4 regions of the Guyparkeria sp. TX1 genome follow, and region 1 is predicted to be linked to each of the others. Evidence: predicted binding sites of a transcription regulator. Region 1 holds the regulator's gene; each other region holds the start of a gene.
What was found. Region 1 encodes FliA, which starts transcription of late flagellar genes. Its sites were predicted from a motif close to GCTAAAGTTNNNNNNNNNNCNGCCGATA; they were not measured.
Positions count from the first base shown of each region.

Region 2: a site for FliA is predicted at 1,535-1,562, ahead of VWP12_RS04185 (methyl-accepting chemotaxis protein). Genes of this name have one in related genera too.
Region 3: a site for FliA is predicted at 2,079-2,106, ahead of VWP12_RS05685 (methyl-accepting chemotaxis protein). Genes of this name have one in related genera too.
Region 4: a site for FliA is predicted at 2,496-2,523, ahead of flgM (flagellar biosynthesis anti-sigma factor FlgM). Genes of this name have one in related genera too.

Region 1 is NZ_CP144142.1:1,058,785-1,063,363, reverse strand. Features, by position in the region: gene VWP12_RS04995 (chemotaxis protein CheA) at 1-1,404, opposite strand, end outside; gene VWP12_RS04990 (protein phosphatase CheZ) at 1,497-2,270, opposite strand; gene cheY (chemotaxis response regulator CheY) at 2,280-2,666, opposite strand; gene VWP12_RS04980 (RNA polymerase sigma factor FliA) at 2,781-3,503, opposite strand; gene VWP12_RS04975 (MinD/ParA family protein) at 3,500-4,393, opposite strand; gene flhF (flagellar biosynthesis protein FlhF) at 4,390-4,579, opposite strand, start outside.
Region 2 is NZ_CP144142.1:878,778-883,356, reverse strand. Features, by position in the region: gene xerD (site-specific tyrosine recombinase XerD) at 1-351, shown strand, start outside; gene VWP12_RS04190 (DsbC family protein) at 553-1,308, shown strand; gene VWP12_RS04185 (methyl-accepting chemotaxis protein) at 1,677-3,317, shown strand; gene VWP12_RS04180 (NAD-dependent epimerase/dehydratase family protein) at 3,483-4,397, shown strand; gene VWP12_RS04175 (transposase) at 4,409-4,579, opposite strand, start outside.
Region 3 is NZ_CP144142.1:1,212,860-1,217,438, reverse strand. Features, by position in the region: gene VWP12_RS05690 (cation diffusion facilitator family transporter) at 1-299, shown strand, start outside; gene VWP12_RS05685 (methyl-accepting chemotaxis protein) at 408-2,030, opposite strand; gene VWP12_RS05680 (YjfB family protein) at 2,265-2,480, shown strand; gene VWP12_RS05675 (sulfite exporter TauE/SafE family protein) at 2,582-3,310, shown strand; gene dusA (tRNA dihydrouridine(20/20a) synthase DusA) at 3,365-4,372, shown strand; gene VWP12_RS05665 (hypothetical protein) at 4,369-4,579, opposite strand, start outside.
Region 4 is NZ_CP144142.1:1,236,782-1,241,360, reverse strand. Features, by position in the region: gene VWP12_RS05810 (CheR family methyltransferase) at 1-408, opposite strand, end outside; gene VWP12_RS05805 (chemotaxis protein) at 417-1,376, opposite strand; gene flgA (flagellar basal body P-ring formation chaperone FlgA) at 1,676-2,440, shown strand; gene flgM (flagellar biosynthesis anti-sigma factor FlgM) at 2,624-2,941, shown strand; gene flgN (flagellar export chaperone FlgN) at 3,108-3,605, shown strand; gene rsmD (16S rRNA (guanine(966)-N(2))-methyltransferase RsmD) at 3,610-4,215, opposite strand; gene ftsY (signal recognition particle-docking protein FtsY) at 4,391-4,579, shown strand, end outside.

The sequences.
Region 1 (4,579 bases):
CAGGCGAATGTGATCGCCTTCCTGGGCAGCCGACAACAACACGGTCCCAGCCCGGTCCTTGCCGTTGGACTCGCGGGCGTCCGGCATCTCGATGCCGTGGTCGACGGCATTGCGCACCAGGTGGATGAGGGGATCGGCCAACGCCTCGACCAGGTTCTTGTCGAGATCGGTGTCCTCGCCCTCGAGTTCGAGGTTGACCTCCTTGCCCAGGGTGCGCGCGGTGTCGCGCACCACCCGCGGGAAGCGGCCGAAGACCTTCTTGACCGGCTGCATGCGGGTCTTCATCACCGCGCCCTGCAGATCGGAGGTGACCATGTCGAGCGTGGCAATCACCGAGGAGATTTCCTCGTTCTCGAAGGTCGTCTTGAGGGTGTTCATGCGGTTGCGCACCAGCACGAGCTCACCCACCAGATTCATGATGCTGTCGAGTCGCTCGGTGTCCACGCGCACGGTGGTTTCCACCGGTGCCTTGTGCGCCTCGGCTGCCTTGGGGTTCCCCTGGGAATTTCCCTGGGAGTTTCCAGGGGGCGTGGCATCAGGCTTGGCCGGGGCCGCGGGCTTGGCAGCCGACTGGGATGGCTGTTCGGGCTTGGGCTTCGATTCGGGAGCGGCGGCCTCGGCTGGCTTTTCGTCGGCCTGAGTTGCGGCCACCGTCGGCCCCTTGCCCTTGCCGTAGAGCTCGTCGAGCACCGCCTCGAACTCCTCGTCGGTGATCTCGTCGGAATCCGCGGCACCTGCCGCCTTCTCGGCAGCGGCCGGGTTCGCTTCGGGCGCCGGGGCCTGGAACTTGCCCTTGCCGTGCAACTCGTCGAGCAGGCTCTCGAACTCGTCGTCACTGATCAGGTCATCGCCCGAGCCACTGCTGGCCACCGGCGCTTCGGACTCGGCCGCATCCAAGTCGGCCAGCATGCGGTCGAAGGCATCGTCCTCGTCGGCCACGGCCGTCGGCTCGTCGGCCGGGATATCGTCGCTGGTGAGGTCACTCGGGGCTGGAGCGACGGCCGGCGCAGTCGCATCCTGATGCGCCAGTGCCTCGATCTCTTTGAGGAAGGTCTTGGAGACGTCCTCCGGATACTGGCCGCCGCGCAGGGAATCGAACATGTTGTTGAGCACGTCGATTACCTGCAGCATCACGTCCATGATCCGGCTGTTCATGGTGATTTCGTGGTTGCGCAGCAGGTTGAAGATGTCCTCGGCGCGGTGACAGACCTCCACCAGCGGATGCACCTCGAGGAAGCCGGCCCCACCCTTGATGGTGTGGAAGGCGCGGAACACCGAATTGAGCCGGTCCGCGTCATCGGGCGACTGCTCCAGCTCGATCAGCTGCTGATCCAGCCCGTTGAGCAGCTCACCGGCCTCAATCAGGAAGTCCTGCAACAGCTCGTTGTCGGGTTCGAATGCCATGCTTGCCTCTCACTGCGCTCTGTGACCCCCGGCGGGGTGTGCCACGTTCCCGCCCGGCCACGTGGGCCCGGCATTTCCCTCGATCGACCGGGTCAGAAACCCAGGCTGGCGAGTAGATCGTCGACGTCGTCCTGATTCTTGACCACGTTATCGCCGGCGCTGGGCAACTGCGGCCCGACGCCATCCTCGGCACGCTCGGCCGGGGCGACGGACTTGCTGTCCTCTCCCTTGGCATTGCGGACCGGGGCGGTAATCTGCAACAGCCCGACGAGCTTTTCCTCGAGCTGCTCGAGCAGATCGATCACCCGCATCAGGAGCTGACCGGACAGATCCTGGAATTCCTGGGCCATCATGATCTCGGTGAACTGCCCCTTGAGTCGCTCGCCACAGCGGGTGGTCGAGTCCAGGTAGCGGGTCATCGACTCGACCACGCCCCCCAGACGAGCGTTATCGGCTTCGCTGGCGGCGACTTTAGCCAGCTCGTCCTTGAGCCGTTGCGAGCGCTCGACGATCTGCTCCGCCGTGGGGGTGGCCTCTTCGGTGACCGTCAAGGTGCGGGTCGCAGCCTGCTCGGTCAGGGTGATCACGTAGCGCAGGCGATCACGCGCGTCCGGCATCTCGTCCTCGGCCAGCGCCCCGAGTCGCTCGTCCTCGGCAAAGCTCCTGAGGGTGTCATGTACCTCACGGGTCATCCGACCGACCTCGTCGAAGATATTGCCCGAATAGGCCGCCGTGAGTTCACCGATCAGCTGCGCTTCGCTCGACGAATCTTCGTTCTCGATCGCCTCGACCAATGCGCGGGCGTCGGCCAATCGCTTTTCGCGACCGACCACCGGCTGGAAGTCCTGCTCCTGTACTTGAGTCATCCCGGGGCCCTACGATTCGACGCGTTCGAAGATCTTGTCGATCTTCTCCTTGAGGGTGGCGCCGTTGAACGGCTTGACGATGTAGCCGTTCACGCCCTCCTGGGCGGCGAGCACGATCTGTTCCCGCTTGGCCTCGGCGGTCACCATGAGCACCGGCAGGCTGGCGAGGTTCGGGTCGGCACGAACCGCTCGCAGCAGGTCGATGCCGGTCATGCCCGGCATGTTCCAGTCGGTCACGAGGAAATCGAAATTGCCCTGCCGGAGCAGTGGCAGTGCCGTCTGGCCATCATCGGCCTCCTCGAGGTTGGTGAAGCCAAGCTCCTTGAGGAGGTTCTTGATGATCCGGCGCATCGTGGAGAAATCGTCCACCACGAGGATCTTCATGTTTCGGTCCATTTTCGCCCCTGGGATCGTTTGTCAGTACCAGGCAGGTTGCCTTGTTCGAACGTGGGTAGGAGGGTCTATCGGCGCCGAGCGGAAAAGATTGAGCCCTTTTCTGCACCCGGCGCCCTATTTCCAGGCGTTCATCGCGGTCTTGAGCCGCATGATCGCCTTGTTGTGAATCTGACAGACGCGCGACTCGCTGACGCCGAGCACCGCGCCGATCTCTTTTTGGTTGAGTTCCTCGACATAGTACAGGGACATCACCAGCCTTTCCCGTTCCGGCAGCTCGTCGATGCAGTCGGCAAGATCGCGCTGGAAGTGGTTCTCGGCCAGCGCCTCGTCGGGTTGCTGGCTATTCGGGTCGGCAATGTCGAAGGTCTCGTTTTCCGCCTCGCCGCCGTGATCCAGCGAACCGACGTGTACCGAGGAGGAATCACTGATGGCGGCGTGGTACTCGTTGAGGGTGATGCCCATGCGCTCGCAGACCTCGGCATCTCGCGCCTCGCGACCGGTGTCGGCCTCGATGGCGGCCACCGTCTGCGCGATTTCCCGCTGGCGACGATAGACCGAGCGCGGCGCCCAGTCGTTGCGGCGCACCTCGTCGAGCATTGCGCCGCGAATGCGCAAGCCGGCGTAGGTCTCGAACGAGGCCCCCTTGTCGCCATCGAACAGGCGGGCAGCGTCGAGCAGCCCGACCATGCCCGCCTGTATCAGATCCTCGGCCTGCACATGGGAGGGCAGACGCCCGAGCAGGTGAAAAGCCACTCGCTTGACCAGGTCAGCGTGCTTGGCCACCAGGGCTTCGGTCGATCCGGCCTGAACGTTCTGATACATGGCGCGTGCATTCATAACAGGTTCTCGGGGTCCAGCTCGGCGTTGTTCACCAGTCGCTCGACGAAAAACTGCAACTGCCCCTGCGGCCCGCGCGGCACCGGCCACTGATTGACCTTGTCGGCCATCGCCGTGAACGCCCGCGTCGACTTCGCCCCGCCGTAGAGCTGCACGACGGTCTTCTGACGCTGCACGGCCCGACGCAGGTAATCGTCGAACGGCACCGACCCCATGTGGGTGAGCGTCACGTCGAGAAAGCGCTTGGCAGCCACCGAGAGTTTCTCGAACAGGCGCCGGCCCTCGGCAGCATCGCGCACCATGTTTGCGACCACGTGGAAACGGGTGACGTCGTGTTCACGCGATAGCACCTTGATGACGGCGTAGGCATCGGTGATTGAGGCCGGCTCGTCGCAGACCACCACCACGACCTCGCTGGCAGCCTCGGCGAAGCGCACCACCGAGTCGGCGATGCCCGCGGCCGAATCGACGACCAGGGTGTCGACCGGCCAGCGCATGCCGGAGAAGGCCGAGATCAGTCCGGCATTCTCGGCGGCCGTCAGACCGGCCATGCTGGCCACCCCGCTAGCGGCCGGCAGGATGCCGATACCCTCGGGGCCTTCGAGCATGATCTCGTCGAGAGTCGCCTCGCCGGAAAGCACGTGGGACAGATTGCCCCGGGACTGTAGACCAAGCAGGACATCGACGTTGCCGAGCCCCAGGTCGGCATCCATCAACACCACCCGCTCGCCGCTGCGGGCGAGTGCCACGGAAAGGTTGACCGAGACGTTGGTCTTGCCCACGCCGCCCTTGCCGCTGGTCACGGCGATCACCCGCACCGGGCGATTGGCATTGGCGTAGCGCGCCCCGTCGGCCTGGTCGTGGCCGCTAATGGTGGGCTGGAGTGTCATCCGGCTTGATTGAGCATCCACAGCGGATCATCCCGGTCGGTGTGTTCGAGTTGTGACTGCCCCATTTCCAGGGCCTGCTTGATCAGGTCGGCCGCCTTCGGGAACCAGAGATCCTCCGGGACGCGCTGGCCGACCCCCGCGCAAACCAGCGGCAGGCGACGCGGCTCACCGTCGACACCGGCCAGC
Region 2 (4,579 bases), 180 kb from region 1:
GGCGACGAGGCGATCGACTGGCTGCGCCGCTACCTCGACGAAGGCCGCCCGGCCATGCTGGGCGAGCGACAGACCGCCGCGGTATTCGTCACCAGCCGGGCCGCTCCCCTGACCCGTCAGGCGTTCTGGTATCGGCTCAAGCATCACGCCCGCCACGCAGGGCTGGCGCGCCTACCCTCGCCCCATACCCTGCGACATGCCTTCGCCACGCACCTGCTCAACCACGGGGCGGATCTGCGCGCCCTGCAGATGCTGCTCGGTCACGCCGATCTGTCGACCACCCAGATCTACACCCACGTCGCCACCGCTCGCCTGCAGGCCCTGCACGCCGAGCACCACCCGCGCGGCTGAGGCCGCCCCGCGGGCACCCCCCCAGGCATCTCCAAGGGCAACGTTCCGTCAAATCCGCTTGTGCAGGACGCGCCAGGAAAGGTTGGAATTCGCCGGACGACCCACAGATGACACAATGGAACCCCGACGGCGCTCGGTACTCCAACCGAGCCGCCGGTCAAATATCCGGACATAGCCATACAAACCCAGGTTGACTACACGATGCGAAACACACGCTTTCCGCTTGCCTCCCGCCGCGGACTGACCGCCCTGCCGCTGGCCTTCGCCCTAGCCCTGCCGACCACCGCGGTCCTCGCGGATGACAAGGACTCGATTACCGCCAGCATTCAAGAGCACATGCCGGGCGTGCCGATCGACTCGATCGAGGAGACGCCCGCCAAGGGCATCTACGAGCTGACCTCCAACGGGCAGATCGCCTACGTCACGGCCGACGGCAAGTACCTGATCGCCGGTGACCTGATCGACGTCGAGAGCCGACAGAACCTGACCCAGGGCAAGCAGGATTCCCAGCGCCTGACGACCCTTGAGGACATCTCCGATGAGCGCAAGCTGGTCTACCCGGCCGAAGGCGAGACCAAGCACTCGATCACCATTCTGACCGACCCCACCTGCCCATTCTGCGACAAGCTCCACAAGGAACTGCCGAAACTGCGTGAGGCCGGTGTCGAGGTGACCTACATCCTCACGCCGCGGCAAGGGCCGGGCTCGAAAGGCTTCGAGCTCTCCTCGAAGGTAGCGTGTGCGGATGACCCGAAAGAGGCGCTCGATCGCGCCATGAAGGGCGACTCGGTTGATGCCGAGGCATGCCACAACGACATGATCAAAGAGAACATGGCCCTCTCCAACCGTCTCGGCATGAGCGGCACCCCGTACACCATCCTGCCCAACGGCGCGGCCATGCCTGGCTATCGTCCGGCAAACGTCATGCTGCAGGCAATCGAGCAAAGCGGCGGCTAATCAATCGCCCCGTTCGACGACGGCAAGCCCCGCGCCACTCGGCGTGGGGCTTTTTGTTTCGGACGTCAACGAATCCGCGAGCGTACGTCAAACCATTGACCCTCAGCCTGCGCTGGCGACGTCGCTTTCGAAAGAAACCGCATCAGATCAGCGCTTCCCCCTTCGGCACGATTCTGGCTAGCACTGCAGCCACTCACCGCGACGCGGACGAAAAGTCACGCGCGTCGCTAAAGTCGGGCGCCGGTCGACCGATAGAACCAATAAGACGAGCGAGAGCCCCCTCACCGACGCGCCACTCATAGAACGGCGCGCTGTTGCCAGAGTGACCACAGGGCGACTCGAGCCACTACAGGAGCATTGCCACCACCATGACGATCAAGGCCAAACTCATCCTCCTCGTGGTCCTTGCCGGCGCGGCCACCGTCGGCACCAGCCTTTTCGGCATTTATGCCGAGCTCAAGGGCCATGAACTCGCCGAGAAGAACCACGAGTTGCGCATCATGCCGATCGACCATGTCGGCACGTCAGTGCAATTGCTCAACCAGATGACCACCCAGTCGCTGCTGGCGCTGCAACACGACCCGCAGGGGCGCACTGCCGCCATGCACGCCCACGGCATCGACCAGCACATGGATATCATCCGCGACAACCTCGCCGCGCTGGAAGACGTCAACGCCAAGATCGCCGCCATCAAGCATCGCCAGACCGAATCCAACGAGGCTCAGCAGGCACTGTTCGCCACGCAGGAAGAACTGGTCAACGTCGCCTTCGTGCCGTTGATCGAAAAGCTCGAGGAAGGCAACTTCGTCGGCGCCCAGGCCCTGCTCATCCTCACGCTCACCGAGGTGCTGCCGAGTTTCGAGCAGGCAGCGAGCCATTACGAGGGCATCCTGCGCGGCAACATGGAGGAAGAGCTTGAGCGCACCAGCGAGCGGGTCGAGCAGGACGTGTTGATCTCGATCGGCATCACGCTGCTCAACGTGCTGATCATCATCGCCATCGCCGCCTGGATCATCCATGGGGTGACCCGTGGCCTGAAGGCGGCCGATCGCTTTGCCACCAACTTCGCCGAGGGCAACCTCAACGAGCCGGTGACGCTTGACAGCCGTGACGAGATTGCCGAGATCATCACGCACATGAACACCGCGCGCGAATCCCTGCGCGACACCCTCAAGCGCATCGGCGAAGCCTCCGAGCAACTCGCGTCGGCCGCCGAAGAGACCTCGGCGGTCTCCGAGCAGACCGATCGCGGCGTGGCCCGCCAGATGCAGGAGATCGAGCAGGTTGCCGCGGCCATGAACGAGATGACCGCCACCGTTGAGGACGTCGCCCGCAATGCATCGGACGCCTCCAGCAGCGCCCAGGCGGCCAACGACTCGGCCAAGCACGGCCAGACCATCCTCGGCAATGCCGTGAACGCGGTCGGCATCCTCTCCGACGAGATCCGCCAGTCCTCGGACACCATCGATTCGCTCAAGGCGGAATCCGAGGAGATCGGCAAGGTGCTCGACGTGATCGGCGCGATCGCCGACCAGACCAACCTGCTGGCCCTGAATGCTGCGATCGAGGCGGCCCGCGCCGGCGAGCATGGCCGAGGCTTCGCGGTGGTCGCCGAGGAAGTCCGCGCGCTGGCCTCACGCACCCAGGGCTCCACCGAGGAAATCCACGGCATGATCGACCGGCTGCAATCACGCTCGAATGCCGCCGTGGCCGCAATGCAGCGCGCCCACAACCAGGTCGATCACAGCACCCAGGCCATGTCGGAAACCGAGGCGGCCCTGGGCGAAATCGCCAACGGTGTAAACGGCATCAACGACCTGAACTTCCAGATCGCCAGTGCCGCCGAACAGCAGAGCGCCGTGGCCGAAGAGGTCAACCGCAACGTACAGACCATTGCGCAGATCAGCGAGGAATCGGCACAGGGAGCCACCCAGACCAAGACGGCCTCGGCCGAACTCGCCCGCCTCGCCGAAGAACTGCAGGCGCGGCTGGCCGGCTTCAAGCTGTAAGCACCGCCAACGCTAGACCCGAAACGCAGAGACCCGCCTCATGGCGGGTCTTTTCATGACGGTCTCGATTCACTGGCGTGCCACTCAATCCGTGAAGCGCGCGTGCAGGCGCGTGGAGCAACGGCTAGGCTTAACGCCCTCGCCACAACCTCGACGACCCACCGCATGCAATCCGACCCTCAACCCAATCGCCACCCCATTGTCCTGATCGGCTACGGCGATATCGCCCAACGGCTCGCCAACCGACTGACGGATCACGATCTCGTCGCCATTGCGCGGCACCAGATCGAGCCACCCGAACGACCCCGGGGGCACCGCGGCCATTGGCGCGCCTTTCCGATCGACCTGGACGACGTGACCGTCATCCCGCCCGAGGCCGCGCCTAAAAACGCGATATGGGTCTACCTCGCCCCGCCACCCCGCGAGGGACAGAGCGACCCGCGCCTCGCGCGCTGGCTGACCGGGGCCACGCATCCGCCCGCGGGCCTTGTGTATATCAGCACCACCGGCGTCTACGGCGACCATGGCGGAAATTGGGTGAACGAGGCGACATCCCCCGCACCGGCCCATGACCGGGGTCGGCGGCGGCTGGATGCCGAGGCCCAGTGCCAGCGGTACGCGCAGGCTCACCAGATCCCCGCCTGCACGCTGCGCGTGACCGGCATCTACGCCTGCGATCGCCTGCCCGTGGAGAAGGTGCGCCGGGGCACACCCGTGCCCGCCGGCACTGAGGCGCCCTGGTCCAACCGCATCCACGCCGATGACCTGTCCGATATCCTGCGGCTCCTGATCGACCGCAGCGAGAGGGGTCACCCCGTCGCCGGCACCTTCAATATCTCCGACAACCACCCCACCCCGGTCAACGTCACCTATCGCCAGATCGCGGCGCACTTCGGCCTGCCACAACCGCCGGAGGCCTCGTTGGCGAGCATCCTCGAGCAGGCGAGCCCCATGGCCCGCGAATTCCTGAGCGAATCCCGCCGCGTCGATGCCAGCGCCATTCAGCGCGCGCTCGAGTGGCAACCCCGCTACCCCACGCTGGCCGCGGCGCTGGCGGATTGCCCGCGCGATCTTTCCTAAAGGGGTCAGAACTATTTTCTGACAGGACGGCCCGGCGGCCGGGGAGACACGTCCCGCCCGAACTTCTGTGCCAGCCGACACTGGAAATCCTCGGTGCCAGCGACGGCTGACTGCTCAGTCGCCCGACGGAGCAGGTTCAAGTCGCCGCCGGGAATGGCAGCGGAGAACAATTCACGATATCT
Region 3 (4,579 bases), 150 kb from region 1:
TCATCCAGCTGTACCTGTATCTCGACAATCACATCGATCTCAACCGCGCGCACCAGATCGGTGACGAGATCGAGGCCAAGCTGCTACGCACCTTCCCCGGTGCCGACGTGATGATCCACGAGGAACCGCTCTCGGCCTGGGAGCCGGGTTGCGGACCATCACCAATGCGGGTCGAACCGCTCACCGCTCGGCGCCCGCGCGCCGGCCAGTGCGAGACCTGTCGGGATCTGACCGATACCCGCCCCAGCCTCTGGCGACGCCTGCCATTCGTGCGACGTCTGGGCCGCAGCCCCCTCTGACGGGAAGACCCCGCACCGCGGTAACCAGCGCCCTCATCACAACAGCAACGAAAAAGGCCGGCATATTTGAATTGCCGGCCTTCGTACGTTCATGACGTCGATATCGCCTCAGGTCTTGAAGCGATTGACCAGCCCGTCGAGGTTGGCCGACAACCGCGTGAGGTCACCACCCGCGGTGGATACCTGCTGCGAGGCATCGTCGAGCTCCTCGCTCTTGGCGCGGATGCGCTCGAGGTTGCGATTGACCTCTTCGACCGTGGCCGACTGCTCCTCGGCGGCGGTGGCAATCTGCATGGTCATCTCGTTGATGTGATTGACGTGGCGCACCACCGCATCCAGCGACTCGTCGGTCTCGTTGACCGCCTCCAGCGTCGCCTCGCCCTGTGACTGGCTGACTTCCATTGCCTCGACCGTCCGATGCGCCCGCTCGCGCAGGCCGTCGATGATGCCCTTGATCTCCTCGGTGGACTGTTGCGTGCGGCTGGCGAGGTTGCGCACCTCTTCGGCCACCACCGCAAAGCCCCGGCCCTGTTCGCCGGCTCGGGCCGCCTCGATAGCCGCGTTCAGGGCCAGCAGGTTGGTCTGCTCGGCCACGCCCTGGATCACGTCGAGCACCTTGCCGATGTCCTTGGTCTGCGACTCGAGCTCGCCGATCGACTCGGCGGTGTTGCGCATCGAGCCCATCAGCTCATGCACGGTATCCATCGAGCGCTTGAGGGCCTGCTGACCGTTGTGCGTGACCTCCTCGGTCTCGTTGGAGGCACTCGCGGTCTGGTTGGTGTTCTCGGCGATCTCGCGGGTGGTAGCGGTCAGCTCCTCGATCGCCGAGGCCACCATCTGAGTCTGCTCGTTCTGCTCGTGGGTGCTCTCGCGCGACTGGCGCGTGATCATCGACATTTCCTCGGCCGAGGCGGCGAGCTGGCCAGTCGAATCGGTAATCTCGTGGACGAGGTTGTGGATGCGCTCGACGAAGCGGTTGAAGGCGCGGGAGAGCTTGGCGAACTCGTCGTTGCCGGTCACCGGCAGTCGGCGGGTCAGGTCACCCTCGCCTTCGGCAATGTCCTCCATGGCGCGAATCACGCGATGGATGCGGCGGGTAAAGGTCGCCATTACCAGCACCAGCAGGAAGATACCCACGCCCAGTGCCACGGCACCGATGAACAAGGTGGCCGCGCGCGCCTCGAGCATGTGGTCCTCGGCCGCCTCTGTACGTGCATCCTCGCGCTCCTTGGCCGTGGCGATCAGCGACTGGATGTTCTTGCGGATCTGCTGCCAGTCCGGATGCTCGTCCTGCACCAGGATCTGCTGGGCGCGCTCGATATTGCCGGCATCGACCTGGTCGAAGACCGCCAAGCGGGCCGCCATGACGCGTTCCCAGCGGGTCTCGATGTCATCGAGCAGGCCCTGGGCCTCGGCGTTGTCCGCCGAGGTGAGCGAACGGGCCTCGACCAAGGCGGCACGCACCACTTCGTCGGTCTTGCCGGCGACCTTGATCGCCGCCTCGAGATTGGGACGGAAGACCTTGTTTCGGGTCGCCACACCACCCAGCAGGCCGTTGCTCATGATGTCCTGCAACGCCTCGACACGGGCGTTGTCCTCCAGTTGTACGCGCTTGTATTCCGCCGAGACGGAGTCCATCTGGATCAGCGCGTAGCCGAGTGCGCCGATAAACAGCACGGCGGACACGGCAAACGCCAGAAGGATCTTGGTGGTGTTGTTCAGCCGGTTCATTACGACTCCTTGAGACCGATGACTTGCGATAATTTCTTTCGATCGATTTTTCGGCCGAAGCAGGCAAACCTTTAGCCTGCCCACGCAAATTAGCGAACCCTTATGCAAAGGGCGCCAGAAAGCCGTTTTGGCGAAGGTGAATTCAAAGGCGGAGCAGCGTACACTGATCGTGCGTCGAGCATATTCACGGCTAGTGATATGCCCATAAACTCACGTTTCGACGGAGGAGGCATCATGGCCGACTCGGTATCCGCCGCCGGCAGCATGCAAACTGCCATGGCGAACGCACAACTGGCACAGGAAGTGGGTGTGCGCGTACAGAAACAGGCGATGGACACGCAGGAGCAGGCAATGGCGCCGCTGATCGAGTCGATCGGCCAGAGTGGTGGCCAGACCAGCACCGCGGCCAGCGATGGTCCGGTCGGCGGTCAAATCAACACCTACGCCTGATCCAATCGGCCATTGGCCCCATCGCGTGAGCGATGGCCCAACGGTTCCGTCATCCCCGGCCCCGCCGGGGATTTTTCGTTGCCAGCCCCTCGCGAGGCCCCGTGGACGACATCACCCTTCTTCAATTGCTGCTGGCCAACCTCGCCATCTTCGCCGGCGCCTTTCTGCAGGGGCTGGCCGGCTACGGCATCGGCACCCTATCGGCGCCGTTGCTGTTTCTGATCAGCCCGCTGTTCCTGCCCGGCCCGTTGATCCTCAACGCCGTGCTGCTGACCGTCCTGATCCTGTGGCGCAGCCGCTCGAGTCTGAGTTTCCGCCCGGTGCGATTCGCCATTGGTGGCGACATCGTCGGCACACTGCTCGCCGTCGTGACCCTGGCGCTGCTCACCGCGCGGGGCTTCGAACTCGCCTTCGGCATCCTCATCCTGCTCGCCGTTGTCTTGAGCGTGGTCGGCATCCATCCGGCCCTCAATCCGCGCAACAGCGTGATCGCCGGGGCCGCCTCGGGCTACATGGGCACCATCACCGCCGTGGGTGGGCCGCCAATCGCCCTGATCTACCAGAACGAGCAGGGGCCGTTGGTGCGGGCCAATCTCTCCGCCTTCTTCCTGTTCGCGAGCCTGGCGAGTGCCGTGGCCCTGTTCTTCAGTGGTTTCATCGGTACCCGAGAGTGGTGGCTGTTCGCCACCCTCCTGCCCGGCACACTGGCCGGCTTCCTGGCCTCGGGGCACCTGGTCAACCGCATCCCGTTCGGTGCGCTGCGTCCGATCATTCTCGGCATCGCGGCGATCGCCGGGTTGAGCGCCATCATCAAGGCCTTACTGCCCTGACGTTCGGCATTACCCCCGCTACAATGCCGCTCCCTGAGAGAGCGAACCGCCGTCATGACCGATCCGAGCCCATCAACCGCCCCTGCCCCGACGCCGTCGCCCAGCCCCTGGCGCTTCTGCATTGCCCCGATGCTGGACTGGACGGATCGGCATTACCGGCTTCTCGCCCGCCAGCTGAGCCGGCACGCACGGCTGTACACGGAGATGGTGACCACCGGCGCGCTGCTGCACGGGGATGTCGAACGGCACCTGCGTTTCGATGAAAGCGAGCACCCGGTCGCCCTGCAACTGGGTGGTTCCGATCCCCAGGCCCTGGCCGAGGCGGCGCGGATCGGTGCCGACTGGGGCTATGACGAGATCAATCTCAACGTGGGTTGCCCCAGCGACCGGGTACAGAACGGGGCGTTCGGTGCCTGCCTGATGGCGCAGCCGGCACTGGTAGCCGAGTGCGTTACCGCCATGCGCGAGGCGGTCGACGTGCCGGTGACGGTCAAGAGCCGCATCGGCATCGATCACCAGGAAACCTATGATGAATTCCGTGAATTCGTCGACATCGTCGCCGACCAGGGTGGTGCCGAGGTATTCATCGTCCACAGCCGCAAGGCCTGGCTGAAGGGGCTTTCACCCAAGCAGAATCGCGACGTGCCACCCCTTCGACCGGAGTTCGCCACGCGATTAAAGCGGGAACGTCCGGACCTGACCGTGGTGCTCAACGGCGGGCTGACGGAGATCGAGGCGATGCGCGCCGCGCTCGCCGAGGTCGATGGCGTGATGGTCGGCCGAGCGGCCTATCAGAACGTCGGCCTGCTGGCCGACATCGATGCGGCCCTGTTCGACGACGGGAAAACCGCCGACCGGCTGGCTGCGCTGCTGGCGTATCGAGACTACGCGGCAGCCGAGATCGCCCGCGGCACCCGTCTGCCCACCCTGATCAAGCCGATACTGACCCTGTTCCAGGGCCGCCCCGGCGCGCGTGCCTACCGCCGTCACCTGAGCGAGCAATCACCCCGGCGCGCGGACGACCCGAACGTCATCGACGAGGCGATCGAGTTGCTGCGCTAACGCCGCCGCTGCTGGCAAACCGTGAGCCCGTCCAACTCGAACGCGCTGCCAAAACCGTTGACGTAGCGCCCCGTCCCGGGGCGAAGACCCAGCAGGTGGAAATCGCCCAGCCCGCACAGCAGTTCCACTGTCTTCCCGTGGCGCTTTTTCAGGGCGGCGGTGATGACCGCAAAGCGCTCGTCCTTGCGGTCGACAGCCTCGACCCGC
Region 4 (4,579 bases), 180 kb from region 1:
GTCGGTGCCGACGATCTCGAGATTGAAGGGCACCCGCTGCTCGTCCGCAATGATGCTGATCGAAAACGCCTCCTGACCGGTGGAACAGGCCGCCGACCAGATCCGGTAGGTGGCTTTCTTTGCGGCGACCGCCTCGGGGAAGAATTTCTTTTCCAGTGCGGCAAAGGGATAGCCGTCACGAAACCAGAGCGTCTCATTGGTGGTCATGGCATCGACCACGTCGCGCGCGAGCATGCGATCTCGCCGCGAGAGCAATGTCTCGATCAGCGACTCCACCGACGCGTGACCCTTGGAACGGGCCACGCGCGAGAGCCGGGTTTCCACCAGGTACTGCTTGTCACGGCTCAGCAGGATACCGCTGTGCTGCTCCAGGAACGCGCAGAACCGGTCGAACGTTTCGGCCTTCATGCCGCGGGTCAAGCCTCGTCCACGGCGTGGTGCACCTCGTGGCGGCGAAGCGCTTCACCCACGACCCGGGCCAGGTCATCCGGGTGGAACTTCGGGATAAAGCGGTCGGCACCGACCTGCTTGACCATCTTTTCGTTGAACACGCCACTGAGCGAGGAGTGCAGGATCACGTAGATGCCCTTGAGCTGCGAGTCCTGGCGGATCAGCGAGGTCAGCGTGTAACCGTCCATCGTGGGCATCTCGATGTCCGAGACCACCATGGCCAGCCGCTCGAGTTGCTCGGGCTGCTTCTCCTTCCAGCGCCGGAGCGTGTCGATCGCCTCCTGACCGTTCTTGGTGACCACCGATTTCAAGTGCATCTGCTCGAGCGTACTTTCCACCTGCTTGCGCGCGACCACCGAGTCATCGACCACCAGCACCAGATCCGACCCCTTGGCGATCTCGCCGTACTCGCCGATCACGTCGTCGGAGACTGTATCGGCCACGCCGACGACGCGCGCGAAAATCTGCTCGACGTCGATGATCTCGACCAGCTGCTTGTCGATCCGCGCCACGGCCGTCAGGAAGTTTGAGTTGTTGGTCCCGCTCGGCGGGGTCAGCACTTCCTTCCAGGACAGGTTGACGATCCGGTCGACCGAATGCACCAGGAACCCCTGCACGGCACGGTTGTACTCGGTGATGATGACGAAGGCGTTCTGCACCTGCTCGTCGGTCATGCGCCCCTTGCCGATCGCCTCCGACAGATCGATGACGGTGATCGTGTGCCCGCGCACGTCGGCAATCCCGCGAATCGAGCTGTCCGAGTGCGGCACGTCAGTCAGCTTGGGACAACGAATCACCTCGCGGACCTTGAAGACATTGATCCCGAAACGCTGATCGGTGCCCAGACCGAACACCAGCAACTCCAGTCGGTTGCGACCGGCCAGCTGGGTACGGGAATCGACTGATGACATCACGTTGCTTTTCACGGCTAGTCCTGTCCTGGTGACGCAGAAAGTGGCGGGGAGTCTTTGTTAATCAGACGTGGTATCGGCCCGGTCGACGCAATCTTTAGCATCGCACTCAATCCCGCCCCTTCGACCGGGCTGATCTGACCGATCCGCTTCAACGATTCGGCAACGACGTCGTACCGGCATGGTAGCGCAGTCGTCCGAGGGTTGCGCCCACCCCGCCGCAGCGTCGGAGAGAAGGACGCCGGACGCAGGGAGTGGCATGGTAAGTGCTTAACAACGCGGTGCAAGCAACCCGAGGTCATGATTGCATCCCGATGAGTAATTCCCGCGTTATCGCCCGACCGAAAGGCACACCAGCCAGCAAGGCCTTGCTGTGTTCGATGCTGATGCTGGCCGGCTGGTTACTGGCACCGGTCTTGGCGCAAGCCGAGCCGGGCGACGCCCCCGAGACCGTTCAGATGCAGGTCAGCCAGGCCATGGAGGCGTTCCTCGACGCGCAGGAAAGCGGCAATGATCAGCTCACCCTGCGAGCCGGGCGACTCGATCCGCGGCTACGCCTGGGTGTGTGCGATCAGGCACTGGAGATCAACGAGGGCCGCCCGCTCAACCTCAATCGCGGCCGCCAGACGGTGAAGGTCAGTTGTCACGGCAACTCGCCCTGGCGCATCTACGTCCCGGTCGAACTCTCCCGCCGTCAGCAGGCGGTGGTTGCCGCCCGGCCACTGGCCGCCGGTGACGTGCTGAGCATCGAGGATCTGGATCTGGCCACCGTAGATGCCAACCGCGCCCGCCGTCAGTACTACACCGACCCGGCGGAACTTGTCGGCATGATGGCGACTCAACCTCTACAGTCGGGGCAATTGGTGACCGCGCACAACCTGGGCATCAACGCGGTGGTCGAGCGTGGCGACATCGTCTCCATCCAGGTCGGCCATGGCGGGTTCGTGGTCGGCTCGACCGGCGAGGTACAGGGCCGCGCCGGTGTGGGGCAGCGAGTCAAGGTGAAGAACACCGGCTCCGGCAACGTGATCGAGACCGTCGTGGTCGACAGTCGCACCGTCGAGGCGATCGGCCGCTAAACGGGTGACAGGAATCCGACGATGATCGTCAATTTTCAAAAGTATTTCAGTTGGCGCTAAAGTTTTGCGTTGACCGGCCGATGCTCAAGGGCGACGGGACATTTTGAGTTAACCTAGACGCCTGCCAGTCGGGCCCGTGCCACGGCGCGGACACGTTGTCCGAGACAGGAAGGATCAATCACCATGGCAAACGAAATCAACGGCTTCGGCCCGCGCAATCTGGGCCCGAATTCCTCGCTGGACTCGTCCCGTAATCGGGCCGAGGCCAAGGGCGAGGGCCAACAAGCAGCCGGCAGCGCGACGACGGGCATCAAGGAGGATGACGCCGTGACGCTCTCCAGCGGGGCTTCCCAGCTCCAGGAAATGGGTCAGGCGCTGGCCGAATCCGCCCCCTTCGATCAAGCCAAGGTCGATCGCATCAAGGATTTGATCAGCCAGGGCGAATACCAGATCGATTCCGGCCGGATCGCCGAGAAGCTGCGCCAGTTCGAGACGCTCTAATCGCTCTAATCCCTGGATGACCAGGGCGCCGGCCAGGCGCGGCACAAGACACCCCGGCGGGATGACCCGACCGGGGTGCTTCTATTGGGCGCGGACAATTCGTATGCTCATGCTGACTTCCCGTTATTCGTGAACATCAAGCAGGAACGCCAAGCAGGCACCCAAAATGACCCAGTTCGATACCAGCGCCCCCGCCAATAACAACCCCTCGCCCACCGGCTGGCTGGCCGACATGCTCGAGCCGGCACGGGCGCTGCTCGACGACCACCAGGCACTCGCCGCCCTGCTGCGACGCCAGGAAACCCCGTCACTCGACGAGTTCGACGAGGTCTTCCGCCAGATCCGCGAACACAATCAGGCACTGGCCGAGGCCGAACAGGCTCGGCTGGAGTGGTTGGCGGCTGTGGGCGAGACCGACACCCAAACGGCACTGGAACGCGAGAACGCATCCGCGAACGCCACCTGGGACGAACTCAAGAGCACCGCCCGCCACTTTCGTGACCTCTCGGAGACCAACCTGATGGCCCTGCGGCGCATCGATCATTTCCTCGGTGAACGGATCGATTTCCTGACCCAGCGCGACGAGCCGGCAGGCTCGCTCTACACCGCCGGCGGCACCGAGCACAACGCCGGCAACCGTGGCCGGACGCTGGGCGATGCCTGAGACATCAGGCCCGCCGTTCGAGCAATAGCGAACGGCTCTCCCCGGCTCGCGTCTCACGGCTCACGATGAAACCATCCGGAAGCCTGAGCGACTCGAGCGCCGCGCCCTCGACAAACACCCGCACATCCTCGGCCAGCCAGGGCGCCTCCGCCAGGGCGTCCAGTGCCCCCTGCAACAACTCGGGCTGACGGAACGGCGGGTCGAGAAAGACCAGGTCGATCGGCCCGTCCAGCGCCTCGGGCACCGCCGACAACCAGTGGCGGGCATTCATGGCCCACACCGAGAATCGCTCGGGTGAAGCATCCATGCGGGCCAGGTTTTCCTCCAGCGCTTTCGCCACCCGCGCCGATCGTTCGACGAATCCCACCCACGCGGCTCCGCGTGAAAGCGCCTCGATGCCCAGCACGCCGCTGCCGGCAAACAGATCGAGCACCCGCCATCCCGGCAAGCTCTGCCCCAGCCAGTTGAACAACGTCTCGCGCACGCGGTCCGGTGTCGGGCGCAGATCACGCGCCGACGGGAAGCGCAGACGCCGCGAGCGCCACTCCCCACCGATAATGCGCACCTGCTCGCCGCGTGCCGGGCCTCGCCCCTTGGGGGTGCTGGGCATGAAGACTCTCCTTGCCGATCACTGATGGATGATGGGGCGACGCCGGGTGGCTGCCGCCGGTGGCCGGTGACCGAAGCCGCCGGGCATGGCCTGCATGATAAACTCCGTCGGCGCCATGCGGGGCACCGCTGCGCCCTGCCAAACATCGGCCGCGAACCTAGGTACCATCGATTTCATGTTCGGATTTCTCAGACGCAAAAAGCGCAAGAACGAAGCCGCCAAGGTCCATGACGACATCCCTCAGGACCTCCCCGCGGTCGATTCGGCCGGGGCCGACAACACTGGCCCAGGCGAACCAGCAACCGAAAACGATCAACCAGCTCAGCCAGCACCTGAGCCGGCGCCGGAAACCGCCCGACCGACC